Regions from separate parts of the Lysinibacillus fusiformis genome, predicted to be linked through region 4. Evidence: riboswitches for the same ligand, from Rfam matches in the RefSeq annotation. Region 4 holds a riboswitch; each other region holds the start of a gene.
The links. A riboswitch is a leader RNA that binds a small molecule or an ion and turns the genes downstream of it on or off. The one in region 4 is predicted to bind S-adenosylmethionine.

Region 1 (4,218 bases), 290 kb from region 4:
GGTTAATATTTACATCCAAAGCAAGCACCTATGTTTTTATCAATTACAATTCAACATTGTCCATCTCAGTGATAATCAGACTATTTCTAACCATTTTACGCGTGTTAAAGAGCAACGTCTCCTCCCCGTTTCGCAATGTCACAGACTGCTAGAGGCCATTTATCAAAACCGCCTAGCGGAGGATGAGCACACGATTTTTGAGCAGCATGTGCACTTTCAAGAGCTGATGTTATTGCTCTTACATCAAGCTATACCCAAGCAGGTGCAAAAAAATGATCGCCAATCTGTTGAGCAGTCCATTAACCACTTGCATAAACATTTTGAAAAAGAGTGGACGGTTGAGCAGTTGGCCGAATTAGCCGATGTACCAAGATGGAATTATACGCGCATTTTCAAAGAGATTACGGGGCAAATCCCTCTTCACTATTTAAATAACATTCGTCTTGAAAAAGCTAAGCAATTATTAATGACGACAAATGATCGAGTATTTGAAATTAGTCAGTCTGTCGGATTTAATAATGAGTATTATTTCAATCGTCGTTTTAAAGAACAGGTCGGCATCTCTCCAGGGCAATATCGAAGAAATCAAAGCAGCAATCTACGTGTATTTGCACCATTTTTAGAAGATTTCTTTGTCGCCCTTGGGATTACGCCAATTGCTCAATTCAGTCATTCAAAATGGGGAAAACAAGACTATTTAGGTCTCCAAGAAGTGCCAGATATTGATGTACAAAATAGAGAAATGGATCAACTTCTTCACTATAAACCAACTCTAATTATGCTAGATTCTGGTGTAGAGCGTTGGGAATCCTTTCATCATTTAAGTGAAGTAGCCCCTGTCTGCCATATCTCACATCCTGGTGAGAACTGGCAATCTACTTTATTTAAAATTGCTGATTTAACAGGAAAAACTCCCTTGATGCAAGACGTGATCCTACAATATGAGGATAAGGTACAGCAAGCAAAGGGAATTCTTAGCAAATCCGTTTATGGGCAAAGTGTGGCATTTCTCCGTATTTCAGCCATTGGCATTACCCTATACGCTGGTCCTGAATGTGGCTATACGGGGCCCATTTTATATCGTGACTTAGGTTTAATGCCACATCCACTAGTATGGAGTATTCCGCACAATCAACGTAAAGCACAACTGACGTTTGATCAATTGCTGCAATTAGACGCAGATCACTTGTTTATTACATTTGATAAACAACATTCTATTTATGAAAATGAGGAACGTGCTATTTTAAAAACGCCCACTTGGAAAAACCTAGCCGCAGTTAAAAGTAAATGTGTCTATGAAGTAGACTTTTTAACATGGATGAATTATGGCATTTTATCACATAGTAAAAAAATTGATGATGTCTTGAATATCCTAGGCTAAACAAAAAGGAAGCCCACTATAGCTTCCTTTTTCAATGTTTTAGGACAAACTTGATACTGAAAGTAACACCGAAAGCCATTTGGCTACATAAGATAAGATATCAGCTATAGGATAGGAGGAATTACATTGTATTACAATCCTTATCCGTACTTTGTTCATCCCTATCATTATCCAACGTCGCCATCCGTCCATCAGCTTGCCGTAAGACCTATTCCTCAACATTTAGCAATGCCGACCACTAATCCCTTTCCACCTGTCGACACACATAAATTGAAAATTTCAGCTACACGGATAAAGGCGATGATGCAGCAAGCTCAATTACTTACGGATAAAATTGATAGCTCCCAACAATTTGCACATGATCTAATGAATGCTGCACAGCTTTCAAATAAAACAGAGGTTGATAGACTAATCACATCAACAGGCATCACGATGAAATTTGAAGCAAACTATACACCAGACAGTTTTAGAATACGTCTTATTGATCATGATTGTTGTGGAGTAACCTTAAACTTAAATTGGTGAAAAAACTTTAACCTTGTATCCCTAGTGAACTTGTAAACTATAAAAAACTATGCTAAAGTATTTGTATTGTTATTTCTGAAAATTCTTATATCACTTTTCTTATCAAGAGAGACGGAGGGATTGGCCCGATGAAGTCTCAGCAACCAGCTCAACAGTATGGTGCTAACTCCAATTGGCAAAATGATCCGCCTTGAAGATGAGAAGAAGAACTACCGTTGTTTTTGCAGGAGTCCTCTTCTATAAGGGGACTCCTTTTTATTTACCACTAATTTTAACAGAAAGCAGGGATATCAATGTCTAATGAACTTTTACAAGCATTGCAATTATTAAAATCAAAACAGTGGGTTGATTTAACACATACATTCGGCCCTAATTCACCACATTTTTTTATGTTTGAGGACGCTAAATTTGAAACATTATTTTCTCATGAGGATGGTTTTTTTGCCCAACAATTTACGTTCCCTGGTCAATATGGCACACATATCGATCCACCTATTCATTTTGTGCGAGACACTCGGTACTTAGAAGAATTAGAACTAAAAGAACTCGTTCTTCCCCTTGTCGTCATTGATAAATCACAAGAGGCTGCTAGCAACCATGACTTTTCATTAAGTGTTGAAGATATTCGTGATTTTGAAGCCCAGCATGGAGAAATTGAAGCAGGAACATTTGTAGCATTACGTACAGATTGGAGTAAGCGCTGGCCAGATAAGGAGGCATTCAGTAATAAGGATGCAGATGGACATAACCACATCCCTGGCTGGGGTTTAGAGGCTTTACAGTTTTTACTAAAAGAACGCAAGGTAAGCGCAATTGGTCATGAAACATTCGATACGGACTCTGCCGCTGATTTTCGTAAAAATAGCAAGCTAGATGGCGAATATTTCGTGCTTGAACAAGACACCTATCAAATTGAGTTAATGACTAATTTGGACAAGCTACCTGCGAAGGGCGCCATCATCTTCAATATCGTACCTAAGCCAGAAAAAGCATCAGGCTTCCCTGTGCGCTCATTTGCTATTTTGCCATAACATAAAAGTCGGTATAGCGTATACCGACTTTTATTTTTGTCCATTTCTTTTTTTGAATAAAAAGTAAGCAATAAGCATTCCTAGAATAAACAATAGGATGAGATAGATACTATAATGGGTTAAATAGTATCCAACAAATCGCCATTTCTCCCCAAGCATCTTTCCTAATGATATAAATGTGAACGTCCAAATAAATGCACCTGTATAGGCAAAAAGCGCAAACTTCCTATAAGGATAATTATTAATAGCTGCAATATATGCTGTCAAATGACGTACCCCAGGAATAAAATAGCCAATTAATAATAAGGTAGGTCCAATTTTTGTAAACATCTTTTTCGTAAAATCAATTTTTTGCTCTGTAATATGAATTTTAGGGCCATATTTCTGCAATAACGGTAAGCCAAAACGATAACCGATATAGTAGCTTAAAGTAATGCCTCCAACTGCACCAATCAGTGCACTGACTAAGGCAGGAATGTGTTCAAGACTTTCTCGGTAAACACTATAGCCTACATAAGTTAAAAAGACCTCATCAGGAAGTGGCAACCCAACAATGCCTCCAATTAGAATCACGATAATCCCAAAGTATCCGTAATGTTCAATTAGAGACTGCACGTGTTGTGCCATAAATCATCCCACCTAAAATTTATTAAAATCGACCTGCTATATAAGTTTCATGACAGTCTAACCTCAGCACTCTAAATGACTTGAAGTTGACGTAAAGCAAAATTGACACCGCCATCAGTAGATTTCTTTGTAACAAAATTGGCAGCACTTTTTAGAGCTGTGCTACCATTTCCCATGGCAATCCCTAACCCTACATACTCTAACATGTCAATATCATTATCCCCATCGCCAAAGGCAATGGCATTCTCAGGGCTAATATTAAAATAATCCAGTACCGCTTTAATAGCTAATGACTTCGAAACATCCTGCTGTAATACATTCACAATATAAGGATGCCATCGCTGCAAAAATATATTCGAAAATTGGCTAGCATATCTTTTTTCAGCCAGCTCATCTGCATACAGACACATGAGAAAAACCTCTTCATCTACAATTGTTTCATTTACAAGTGGAAAATCCCGTAAAGATAAAGTTTCTTGCATCGCTCTTAAAGCTACTGGACTTTGTATGCTATTCATGGACAGTTGCTCTGTAAAAAATGTTAGGCTATGCTGTTGTTCCTGCGCAAAAGCCTGTACATTTTGGACAATATCTTTAGCAATGGGTGTTTTATGTATGACAAGATCCTTATGTTTCACATAGGCTCCATTTGCT
Region 2 (4,218 bases), 550 kb from region 4:
AAGTCATTCCTCCGAATAGTTTAGCATTAGGTCGTCCAGCAAAAGTTGTCCGTGAATTAAATGCAGAAGATAAAGAGGATATGGAACGCATCGTACGAGAATACGCAGAAAAAGGTCAATACTATAAATCGCTTCAGAAATAACTAACATACACAAAAAATCAATACTAACGAAAAAATCCCTCGCGTTTCCGTGTAACGAATTTGTTCACGAATCCTAGCGAGGCATTTTTTGTAAAAAAACAAAAGGGGCAATGTTGCCCCTTTTCTTATTAATACATTAGAATAATTTTCTAACGACTTCATTACTTTAGTTCAATAGTTTATAAACGTGCTTTTTCTCGTAGTGCATCTGCTTTATCAATTTGTTCCCATGGTACATTTAAATCTGTACGACCAAAATGTCCATACGCAGCCGTTTGTTTATAAATTGGACGACGTAAATCAAGCATTTTAATGATACCTGCTGGGCGTAAATCGAATAGCTCGCGTACCCATTCTACGATCTCACTTTCTTTCGCTTTACCTGTACCAAATGTATCTACCGCAATAGAAACAGGTTGAGCTACGCCAATTGCATAGGCAAGTTGTACTTCAGCACGTTCTGCTAAGCCCGCTGCTACGATATTTTTCGCTACATAACGTGCCGCATATGCAGCTGAACGGTCTACCTTTGTTGCATCCTTACCAGAGAATGCACCACCACCGTGACGTGCATAACCACCGTATGTATCAACAATGATTTTACGTCCTGTTAAACCAGCATCTCCTTTTGGCCCACCGATTACGAAACGGCCAGTTGGGTTGATGAAGTATTTCGTGTTAGCATCTAATAATTCACTTGGCACGACTGGAGCAATAACAAATTCTTTTAAATCCGCTTGAATTTGTTCGAGTGTTGCTTCTTCATCATGCTGTGTTGAAATAACAATTGTATCCACGCGAACGGGTACATTATTGTCATCATATTCAATCGTTACTTGCGTTTTCCCATCAGGACGTAAATAGGCAAGTTCACCTGATTTACGTACTTCTGTTAAACGGCGTGCTAATTTGTGTGCTAAGCTAATTGGTAATGGCATTAGCTCTGGTGTTTCATTACATGCATAGCCAAACATTAAGCCTTGGTCACCAGCACCTATTGCTTCAATATCCGCATCTGTCATAGAGCCTTCACGTGCCTCTAATGCTTGATCAACACCTTGTGCAATATCAGGTGATTGTTCACCAATCGCCACAAGCACCGCTAAGTTTTCAGCATCAAAGCCATATTTACCTCGTGTGTAGCCTATTTCTGCCACAGTGTCACGAACAATACCTTTAATATCTACGTAAGTAGAGGTAGTAATTTCTCCTGCTACTAATACTAACCCTGTTGTTACAGTTGTTTCACACGCTACACGTGCATTTGGATCTTCTGCTAAAATAGCATCTAAAATGGCATCCGAGATTTGGTCACAAATCTTATCTGGATGTCCTTCTGTTACACTCTCTGATGTAAACAGTCGACGGTTTGTCATTTGGTTTTCCTCCTAAATACTCTTACAATAAGTAGTTGTGTATGAATACGGTACTCATTACCCATGTCAAGTCCGCTCCTAAGGATTGAACTCTCAAGCCGTTACTGCTGCTTTTAACACGAGGATTTCGAAAGATCCGTCATTATAATAAGGAAAGAACTACATATACTTACCTTTACATTGATTTTTAACAATAAAAAAATCCTTTTCTCACGTTACTTTACATGAGGAAAGGAATAATGACTGCGTAACCTTTCACTCTTATCGTTCAAGGGATGTTCCCTTGCATCAGGTTGGCACCAACGCATGTCGTGAAATAGTTCATGCAGGTTGCCGGGTTTCACAGGGCCTGACCCTCCACCAGCTCGGGATAAGAGTATCCGTTCAATCTCATGTTACTGAAAAGGTCGAACGTTGTCAAATATTTTCTTATGTATTACTGTATAAAAAGGAAAGAACAGATTAAACAAAAACTTTTCATACTTGGATGATGATGTAAATAGAAGCAAATTAATCCCTACAACATACCTAGCTACTTGTGGTAACATATGTGTGGCTCAATTTTCGCGCCTAATTACTGTAGGATTGATGGTATTCTACTCGAAAAACATTATTTTTTGTCAGTTTATTGAAAAGTGATAAAAACTCTAAAATAATTTCTTAATTAGTATAGATTATTTAAGCAATTGTGTTATACTATTTTTGAAATTAAGAAAAAATCCCTCTAAATCAAGGGAATACTATAAAAAAGGATGGTATTTAATCGATGAATTCAGTAGAAATTGCAAACGAACTGAAGGAATTATTAAACGGCGGTAACATTAATGTTCAACTTTCAGTACCACAATTAGCAGAAAAAGCTACCTCTCGTGGTGAAGCAATGTTAACAGTAGATGGCGCAGTTCGTGCAGAAACTGGCAAATACACTGGTCGTTCACCTAAAGATAAATATACGGTAGAAGAAGAAAGCACAAAAGATCAAATTGACTGGGGTAAAGTCAACCAACCAATCTCCTCTGAAGTGTTCGATAACCTATACGTAAAAGTAATAAAATATTTAAAAGAACGTGACGAGTTATTCGTATTCAAAGGCTTTGCAGGTGCTGACAAAGATTCACAATTAAGCATTCAAGTCATTAATGAATACGCTTGGCACAATCTTTTTGCTCATCAATTATTTATCCGTCCAACAGCAGATGAATTAGCTTCTCATGTTGCCGACTTCACTGTCATCTCAGCTCCTAACTTTAAAGCAGATCCTGCGGTTGATGGTACTGCTTCTGAAACATTCATCATCGTATCACTTGAAAAGAAAATTATCTTAATTGGTGGTACTGAATATGCTGGTGAAATGAAAAAATCTATCTTCGGTATCATGAACTACTTATTACCACAACAAGGTATTCTTTCAATGCACTGCTCAGCAAACGTTGGTGAAGCTGGCGATGTGGCATTATTCTTCGGTCTATCTGGTACTGGTAAAACGACATTATCAGCTGATCCAGATCGTAAGCTAATCGGTGACGATGAACACGGTTGGTCTGCTAATGGTGTGTTCAACATTGAGGGTGGTTGCTATGCAAAAACAATCAACCTTTCTGCTGAAAAAGAACCAGAAATCTACAATGCAATCCGCTTCGGCTCTGTTTTAGAAAACGTAGCTGTTGATCCAGAAACTCGTATTTGTGACTATGATGATGGTTCACTAACAGAAAATACACGTGTAGCTTATCCAATCCAATACATCGAAAATATTGTTGATCCTTCTGTTGCAGGTCATCCAAAAACAATCATCTTCCTAACAGCTGATGCATTTGGCGTGTTACCTCCAATCAGTAAATTAACAAAAGAGCAAGCAATGTATCACTTCCTAAGTGGTTTCACTTCTAAACTTGCTGGAACTGAACGTGGTGTTACTGAGCCAGAACCAGTATTCTCTACTTGCTTCGGTTCACCATTCCTTCCACTTCCTGCAACAGTATACGCAGAAATGTTAGGACAAAAAATTGACGAGCACGGCGCACAAGTATTCCTAGTGAACACTGGTTGGACTGGTGGCGAATATGGTACAGGTAGCCGTATGAAACTTTCTTACACACGTACAATGGTACGTGCAGCAATCGATGGTAAATTAGCAGGTGTTGAAACGACACAAGATGCTGTGTTTGGTTTACACATTCCAACAGCGGTTGAAGGTGTACCTTCAGAAGTGTTAAACCCTCGTGAAGCTTGGGCAGATAAAGCTGCATATGATGCAAAAGCTGCTGAGCTTGCAGGCTTATTCAACGAAAACTTCAAGAAATTCTCAAACGTTTCTGAAGCCATCACTACACTTGGTGGCCCATTAAAATAACGACTAAATAAAAAACAAAGGGAACAAATTATTCGTTCCCTTTGTCTTTTTGTTTTCTTCTATGCTTTATTGTTGTTTCATCCACTTGCAAAGAGCACGAACAGTTTCACGATTTTTTGCTGGTGGATATTGATGTGCGTAGTTAAGATCATACCACGTTTCGAATGATTTATTTGCATCCTCTAAAAAAAATGCCAACTGTCTGGCATGTTCTATATCCACATTTTCATCACGATAGCCATGAATGATCAGTACAGGGGCTGTTATCTGCTCTATCTCAAATAGTGGCGTTCGCGCATCATACGCTTCTGGGACACGATTCGGTGTTCCTCCAATAATGCGCTTC
Region 3 (4,218 bases), 1.2 Mb from region 4:
CGTCTCGCCATGTAGATGCACCACAATATTGCCGACAATGCCGTTTTTTAATTCAATAATATTAGCCGTTAAAATATTTGGTTGCACATCGTATACCTTAGTGACTTCTGCTAATAATGGCTTACCAGTGCTTTCGCCAAGGAATGTTAAACGGATTACACTACCTGAAACATTTAATTGCTCAATAAGAGAAGGGGATAAATTACGTTGTGAAATTGTATTTAAAAACTTTCGCGTTGTAGGGTGCTTCGGTTTTGCAAAAAGTTCTATAGCTGTGCCGAATTCCACAACTTTCCCTGATTCTAGAACAGAAACCTCATCGCAAATTTTTTGAATCACATTCATTTCATGTGTAATGAGCAGAATCGTAATGCCTAATTCACGGTTAATTTTTAACAACAATTCAAGAATGGCTTCTGTTGTCTCAGGGTCAAGTGCACTTGTTGCTTCATCACTAAGTAAAATCTCTGGCTCCTGTGCCAAGGCACGTGCAATAGCCACACGTTGTTTTTGACCACCTGAAAGTTGATTTGGGTAACTATCTAGTTTATCTGTTAAGCCTACAATTTCAGCATATTTAGCTACACGGTTTTTTACTTCCGTCTCTTTATAGCCTAGTAGCTTTAAGGGAACGGCAATATTATTGTAAACTGTTGCTGTTTTTAATAGATTAAAGTGCTGGAAAATCATCCCGATTTTTTGGCGTGTTTGACGTAATTCATGAAGAGAAAGGGTCGTAATGTCTACATTGTCTATCACTACTTTTCCTGCTGTAGGACGTTCTAGTAGATTAACACAACGAATGAGTGTACTTTTACCAGCACCACTATAGCCGATCACACCATGAATTTGTCCCTTTTTTACATGAAGATTGATCCCATCCACAGCTTTAATGATGCCTTTTTTCGACTTGAATTCTTTTGAGATATTTTGTAATTGAATCATGCGATTGTTTGCTCCTTTCTCAACCTTCTAAAAAGCAAGAATCTGCTCGTCTTCCCATAGAGGAATTTCGGCAGATTCTTCGGCTTATAGAAGCTTCCTGAATGTATTACCAGCTAGGGATTACTGAACCTTTGAATTCTTCTTCGATGAATTGACGTACTTCATCAGATTGGTAAGCCTCAACGAACTTTTTAATTGTTGGGTCATTTTCATTTTCAGCGCGTACGACAATGTAGTTCACGTATGGAGAGTCAGTAGATTCCAATAAAATAGAGTCGTCTTTAGGGTTAATGCCAGCTTCTAATGCGAAGTTTGTATTTATAGCTGCTACATCTACTTCACTAAGCTGTTTAGGAATTTGAGCTGCTTCTAATTCAATGAATTTTAAATTCTTTTTGTTTTCTTCTACATCACGGATCGAGGCTGTTAAGTCTGCGCCATCTTTTAGCTTAATATAGCCAGCTTCTTGTAAAACAAAGAGGGCACGTGCTCCATTCGTTGGGTCATTTGGTAGGCCAAACGTTGCACCATCCGGAATGTCATCAAAGGATTTATATTTTTCAGAGTAGATACCCATTGGATTCAAAATCGTTTTGCCCACTGGGACTAAATCTGTATCATGATCTTTATTAAATGTATCGAGGAAAGGTTCGTGTTGATAGCTGTTCGCATCAAGATCACCTTCAGCTAAGGAAGTATTAGGTAAAACATAGTCAGAAAATGATTTTAGCTCTACTTCTAGCCCTTTTTCTTTTGCTACTTTAGCTGCTACTTCTGCAATTTGCTCATGTGGACCAGAAGTGACACCTACGACGATTTTCTTTTCATCAATTGCCTCTGCTTGGCCTTTACTATCTTCTTTAGAGCCACAGCCTGCTAGCGCTGCTACTAATGTTAAACTTGCTAAACCTACTAAAAATTTATTTTTCTTTTTCATGAAAACTACCTCCAAGATTGTTTTTATCGGTTTTTTGAAAATAAAAAAACTCTCTTACAAACTAAGAGAGGCTCATGAAAAGATGTCCTCTCTTATCTATCAAACGAAGATCGTTTGCAGGATTTAGCACCTTCCTTTAAAAAGGAGGTTGCCGAGCTTCATAGGGCCAGTCCCTCAGCTACTCTTGATAAGAGATTTATAATATTTTTTTGTAATTCCGATAGAACTAATATAATTTATAGGGTATAGTAAGTCAATAATTAATTTTTAAAATTTTTATATAATTATAATATTTCGACGTGAAAGAGGGATAACAATGTCTGTGAGAGTTAATTATGGTATAGGTTCATTTGGTAGGGTTATTAGTGCTCGACTTCTAATAGGGACAGATATCATTGAGGGAATTGAGGCGCTCTGTGAAGAGAATCATATTGAGTCAGCAACGATTGTTAGCTGTATTGGTAGCTTTCAAAAAAGTAGCTTTGTATATTTAGTGCCAGATGCAACAGCTCAGATTCAAGTTCGTTTTAGTGATGTGGTTAAAAAAGATGGACCACTTGAATTTATTCAAGGCTCTGGTGTGGTGTGTAAGCGTGACGGGGGATATGAAACACATTTCCATGGTTCTATGAGCGATCAATGGGGTGTTGTGTCAGGTGGGCATTTAATAAAAGGGGGAAATCCTGTTATTACTGCTGACATAGTACTGGCTGAGGTACAAGGTATTCAACATATTCGAAAATTGGATGATGAAACAGGTCATGTTCAATTTTATCCATTAGAAAATGGTTTAGGGCAGCCAAGGAAAATCGAAAAATAATGATCCTGTAGCTAGAGTTAGCTACAGGACACATGTTGTGGAAAAAAGATCATGTCACTAGCAGAAATAGACCTTTTAGCAAGGTGAGGGGTTGATTTCCGTTCCGCCAGCGTCCTTTCCAGGGGGCGTCCGATGAGCCGCTTCACTCACTTCCGTTCGCTCCAAGGTCTCCTCTGTGACGCTAAATCCTCCTAGGAGTGACGCTGGCTCCACTCCAATCAACCATTCTGTAAAAATGTCTTTCCCTCTTTCATACTAGTAGTAGTGAACAAAATAACTCATTATTTGTATGATTAGAGAGAGGATAGGCTCTTATTTTCAATGTGGAGAGATGATTAGTCACAACAACCCTCAATAAAAATGAGTAGTGTACACCTTCATTTTATTTGTACAACCTTTGTTAAGACGATAACACTTTTATGGATTGGGGTGGAAGGCCTTTTCACCTTTCACAAATAATCTATTGATGACATTGTCATTTGTTAAATAATTGTAATTGCTCGATTCTATGGATTGCTTCACGTAAACGTTCCTCGCTTACCAACAAACCGATACGGATGTAACCTTCGCCATATTGACCGAAACCATTGCCAGCTGCCACAGCAATATCAGCTTTTTCAAGCAATAGATCGGCAAATTGTTCGCTTGTATAGCCTAGTGGTACAGGGAGCCATGCGAAGAAGGAGCCTTTTGGAGCCGTAACATGCCAGCCGATTCTTTGAGCTTCTTCAATGAGTACATTTCGGCGACGCTCATAAGTAGCTCGTAGTTCATCCGCACATTGTTGGGAAGCTGTCAGTGCTACTGCTGCTGCTTGTTGAATAGCAGGGAATTGACTACAAAACAGATGATCCTGAATAAGATTAATAGCAGCAATAATCTCGGCATTCCCAACGGCGAAGCCTATACGCCAGCCTGCCATATTATAGGTTTTCGATAGGGTATACATTTCAATCCCAACTTCTTTTGCACCCTCTGCTTGTAGGAAGCTAATTGGTTTATTACCGTCAAATCCTATTGCTCCATAAGCAAAATCGTGTGATACGATAATATTGTGTTCCTTCGCAAAACGAACGGTTTCTTCAAAAAACGCGAGTGTTGCTGTACCACCTGTAGGATTGTTCGGGTAATTTAGGTAAAGTAGCTTTGCCTTTTCTTTCACTTCATCAGATAATGCATCATAATCAGGTAAGAAATCATTTTCAGCAAAAAGTGGCATCACTTCAAAATTAACATCCCCTAATACGACACCTGATAAGTAATCTGGATAGCCAGGGTCTGGTAAGAGCATCGTGTCGCCAGGGTTTAACACAGCTAAAGGTAGTTCAACTAGACCTATTTTTGTCCCACCAAGAATCGCTACCTCTGTGTCAGGATTTAGTTCCACATGATATTCACGTTGATAAAAGTCGGCAGCTGCTTGGCGTAATTCAGCAATACCTCGAAATGGTGAATATTTATGGTTTTGTGGGTTTTCAGCCGCCTCCTGTAATGCTTGAATGATGTGAGGAGGCGT
Region 4 (4,218 bases):
TATTCTTAGCGGGGATAAGCTCTTATTTTCAGTGTGGAGAAGTGATGCGTGACAACACCTCTTCATAAAGAGTAGTGAGCACCTTCACTTTATTTGAAAACCTTTGCTAAAAAGTTAGTGGGTTGAAGTGGAAGGCTACTTGACTCCCGTGGGATAGCGAGACAGGCGAAGCCCTGCACGGAGCGGTAGCGGAGGAAGCGATTCGGCGCTCGCCCACAGGAAAGCAAGTAGCCTGCAACGGAAATCCATTTCTACCTTTCAATTGACTGTTTTGTTTTTCAACACTAAGGAGAGCTATTTCACTGATGAAATAGCTCTATTTTTGCTAAATTTGTAAAGGGTTTAACGTAATTTTCAATGAAAAAAAGATTATACTGTAGAAAGAACTAAAAATAGGGGCGGTTACTATGAAAACAGTTGTTGTTTTAGGCGGCGGAATTACAGGACTATGTACAATGCATTATTTACAACGTCAAGTGAAGGAGAATAATTTAGATGTTCGTCTAGTGCTTGTAGAAAAAAATACATATTTAGGAGGCAAATTATATTCAGCACATGAACAAGGTTTCATCATGGAAACAGGTGCTGATTCTATTGTAGCCCGTCATCAAGGCGTTATGGAACTCGTACAGGAGCTTGATTTTGAAGCGGAGCTAGTTTACAACGAAACAGGTATTTCTTATATTTATACGAATAATGAGTTACACGCTATACCAACAGATTCAACATTTGGTATACCGATGAGTTTGGCATCCTTAGAAGAAAGTACACTTATTTCAGAGCAAGGAAAAAAAGAAGCGTTAAAGGATTTGACATTACCAAACTACGGCTTCACAAAGGAAAGTTCAATAGGAGAATTTTTAACTTACTATTTAGGGGAGGAACTTGTGGAAAATCAAATTGCACCAGTACTTGCAGGTGTTTATTCAGGCGATTTACATCAGCTTTCCATTGGCTCTACTTTACCGTATTTAATTGATTATAAGAATAATTACGGAAGTATTATTAAAGGTTTTGATGCGAATCGTGAGCAATTTGTTAAAGCAGCGAACAAAAAATTTATATCCTTTAAAAATGGTTTATCTTCTTTAATTGATCGACTTGAACAAACATTATCAGATGTAGAAATCATCAAGGGCGTTACTACTCTAAATGTTCAAAAACAAGATAAAAACTACACAATTACCTTAGCTAATGGTGAAAATATTGAGTCAGATTATGTCGTTTTAGCATTACCGAATGATGCTGTTCAAAATCTACTACAGGATGAATCTTTAAACCGCTATTTTGACCAATTTACGACAGCGTCAGCCATTACCATCTATTTAGGCTTTGATGTGCCAGACTCTAGATTGCCAGCAGATGGAACGGGCTATATTGTTTCGCATAATTCGGATGTTACTTGTAATGCAGCAACCTGGACGAGTCGTAAATGGAAGCATACATCGAAAGAACATAAATTACTTGTACGACTCTTTTATAAGAGCATCAATCCAGCCTATGAGCAATTACGTGCCATGACGGATGAAGAATTGGCAGCTGTAGCTTTAGAAGACGTGAGGAAAAGCCTAGGAATTGAGGAACAGCCAACAGTTGTGAATGTAACAAAATGGATTGATCAAATGCCTAAATATGATCTAGCTCATCGTGAAGCGTTACAAGGATTACTACAGGAATTACATGAAAAGTATCCACATTTATCGATTGCTGGGTGCTCATATTTTGGCGTAGGTATCGGCGCTTGCATTCAAAACGGGAAAAAAATTGGTGAAGAGCTTGCGAAGGAACTTGCCAATTTCTAAGGTTTTAAGTGGAAAAAAACTTTGTTATGTGAAATAGTCTTGACTCATTCGTCAGTAAACGATATGATTCTTTTAATTATTTAAAAAATTCATACTTAATTCTTATCAAGAGAAGCAGAGGGACTGGCCCATTGAAGCTTCAGCAACCAACTTTATTGTCAGGTGCTAAATCCAGAAGACCATTGAGTCGAAGATGAGAAGGAACAACAATGATGAATCGTTAAAGCCTTCTTTTTTTATGAAAGAAGGCTTTTTATTATATAGAGACATAGGAAGAGAGGCTAGTTTTATGGGATTGCTTGAAAGGTTAAAAACGCATGTATTGACAGCAGACGGTGCAATAGGCACAGTGCTATATGGCTATGGATTGGAGTATTGCCATGAGGAAATGAATGTTCAGAGACCTGAGTTAATTGAAAAGATTCATAGAGAATATATTGCAGCTGGTGCTGACATCATTCAAACGAATACGTACGGTGCAAATGCCATTAAATTAGCTCGCTATGGATTAGAATCACGGGTCCAACAATTTAATGAAGCGGCTATTACCATTGCAAAACGAGCAGCGGCAGATGGCGGTCAATTTGTCTTAGGAACAATTGGTGGTATTCGAGGAATTCGTAAAAGTGATGCAACATTAGATGAAATATTAGCGACAGTTGAAGAGCAAGCAAATGTTTTACTTGCAGGAAATCCTGACGGCCTTTTACTCGAAACCTATTATGATTTTGAAGAATTAACTGCAACCTTAAAGATGCTACGTGCAAAAACAAATTTACCGATTATTGCACAAGTATCTATGCATGAGCCTGGTGTTTTACAAAATGGAATGTCTTTAAATAATGCCCTGCATGAGCTAGAAACACTCGGTGCAGATATCGTGGGTGTCAATTGTCGACTAGGTCCACATCATACGATTCAAGCATTTGAAGGTGTAGAACTTCCTAACAAGGCATTTATGTCTGCCTATCCGAATGCCTCACTTCTTGACTTAGAAGATGGACGTGTCGTTTATGAATCAGAATCGGATTATTTTGGTCGAGCGGCTGTCGAATTACGTGATCAAGGCGTACGCTTAATAGGGGGCTGCTGTGGTACGACACCGAAACATATTGCAGCAGCAAAGAAGTATTTAGAAGAGTTATCACCGGTTCAGGAGAAGCATGCGAAACCTGAAAAGATTGAGATTGTTCGTGAAGCAGAGCCACCAAAGTATGAGCCTCTTCATGAAAAAGTAAAACGTGAACGCTCTGTCATAGTAGAATTGGATACACCTAGACATTTAGAGATTGATGGGTTCCTTGAAGGAGCAAAGCAACTGTATGATGCAGGTGCAGATGTAGTCATGATGGCAGACAATTCACTGGCCTCTCCACGTATTAGCAATATTGCAATGGGAGCATTGTTAAAGAGTACACACGGTGTACGCCCACTAACACATATTACATGTCGAGACCGTAATTTAATTGGTCTACAATCGCATTTAATGGGATTAAATGCTTTAGGTATTCATGACGTGTTGGCCGTTACGGGTGATCCAACAAAAGTTGGAGATTTCCCAGGTGCGACAAGTGTTTATGATGTATCTTCAATGGAGTTAATCCAATTAATTAAGCAGTTAAATGAAGGGGTTTCTTTCTCAGGCAAGCCACTTCGTAAAAAAGCAAATTTTTCAGTTGCTGCTGCATTTAATCCAAATGTCCGTGTGTTAGATCGTGCTGTGACACGCTTAGAGAAGAAAATTGAGCATGGAGCAGACTACTTCATTTCTCAACCAGTGTATACGAAAGAAAAAATTGTAGAAATTTATGAGGCAACAAAGCATTTACAAGCACCAATTTACATCGGCATTATGCCTGTTACGAGTTATAAAAGTGCTGAGTTTTTACATCATGAAGTGCCAGGTATCAAATTATCTGAGGATGCCTTAGCAAGAATGAAGGCATGTGGGGAAGATAAGGAACGGGCAACATTGGAGGGAATTGCTATTGCCAAAGAATTAGTAGAAGTGGCTGCGCAATATTTCAATGGTATTTACCTTATTACACCGTTTTTACGTTATGATGTGACCCTAGAGTTGATGAAATATATAGAGCAATTGGATGAACAGAAAAAAGGAGTAAGTATACATGGCTAAGCACTCGATTGAAGAGCAACTAGAGAAACGTATTTTAATTCTTGATGGCGCAATGGGAACAATGCTACAAAACGAAAATTTATCAGCAGAGGATTTTGGTGGCGAGGAGCTTGATGGCTGTAATGAAAATCTTGTCCTTACTAGACCTGATGTCATTGAGAAAATTCATCACAAATACTTAGAGGCAGGCGCAGATATTATTTGTACAAATACATTTGGTGGGACGCCTCTCGTGTTAAATGAATATGATCTTGGCGCAAAAGCCGAAGAAATTAATAA

Region 1: linked by a shared signal. The riboswitch ahead of JTI58_RS07095 (cyclase family protein) and the one ahead of JTI58_RS05680 (bifunctional homocysteine S-methyltransferase/methylenetetrahydrofolate reductase) in region 4 are both predicted to bind S-adenosylmethionine.
Region 2: linked by a shared signal. The riboswitch ahead of metK (methionine adenosyltransferase) and the one ahead of JTI58_RS05680 (bifunctional homocysteine S-methyltransferase/methylenetetrahydrofolate reductase) in region 4 are both predicted to bind S-adenosylmethionine.
Region 3: linked by a shared signal. The riboswitch ahead of JTI58_RS11405 (MetQ/NlpA family ABC transporter substrate-binding protein) and the one ahead of JTI58_RS05680 (bifunctional homocysteine S-methyltransferase/methylenetetrahydrofolate reductase) in region 4 are both predicted to bind S-adenosylmethionine.

The regions. Positions count from the first base shown of each region.
Region 1 is NZ_CP070490.1:1,422,808-1,427,025, forward strand. Features, by position in the region: gene JTI58_RS07085 (helix-turn-helix domain-containing protein) at 1-1,381, shown strand, start outside; gene JTI58_RS07090 (YuzC family spore coat inner layer protein) at 1,508-1,906, shown strand; SAM riboswitch class I at 2,003-2,109, shown strand; gene JTI58_RS07095 (cyclase family protein) at 2,200-2,937, shown strand; gene JTI58_RS07100 (DedA family protein) at 2,968-3,564, opposite strand; gene JTI58_RS07105 (Cof-type HAD-IIB family hydrolase) at 3,636-4,218, opposite strand, start outside.
Region 2 is NZ_CP070490.1:579,019-583,236, forward strand. Features, by position in the region: gene JTI58_RS02780 (gamma carbonic anhydrase) at 1-143, shown strand, start outside; gene metK (methionine adenosyltransferase) at 323-1,519, opposite strand; SAM riboswitch class I at 1,778-1,896, opposite strand; gene pckA (phosphoenolpyruvate carboxykinase (ATP)) at 2,286-3,872, shown strand; gene JTI58_RS02795 (alpha/beta hydrolase family protein) at 3,939-4,218, opposite strand, start outside.
Region 3 is NZ_CP070490.1:2,319,790-2,324,007, forward strand. Features, by position in the region: gene JTI58_RS11400 (methionine ABC transporter ATP-binding protein) at 1-945, opposite strand, end outside; gene JTI58_RS11405 (MetQ/NlpA family ABC transporter substrate-binding protein) at 1,052-1,882, opposite strand; SAM riboswitch class I at 1,972-2,076, opposite strand; gene JTI58_RS11410 (PPC domain-containing DNA-binding protein) at 2,199-2,702, shown strand; gene JTI58_RS11415 (pyridoxal phosphate-dependent aminotransferase) at 3,178-4,218, opposite strand, start outside.
Region 4 is NZ_CP070490.1:1,133,000-1,137,217, reverse strand. Features, by position in the region: gene JTI58_RS05685 (protoporphyrinogen oxidase) at 408-1,802, shown strand; SAM riboswitch class I at 1,902-2,002, shown strand; gene JTI58_RS05680 (bifunctional homocysteine S-methyltransferase/methylenetetrahydrofolate reductase) at 2,092-3,939, shown strand; gene metH (methionine synthase) at 3,932-4,218, shown strand, end outside.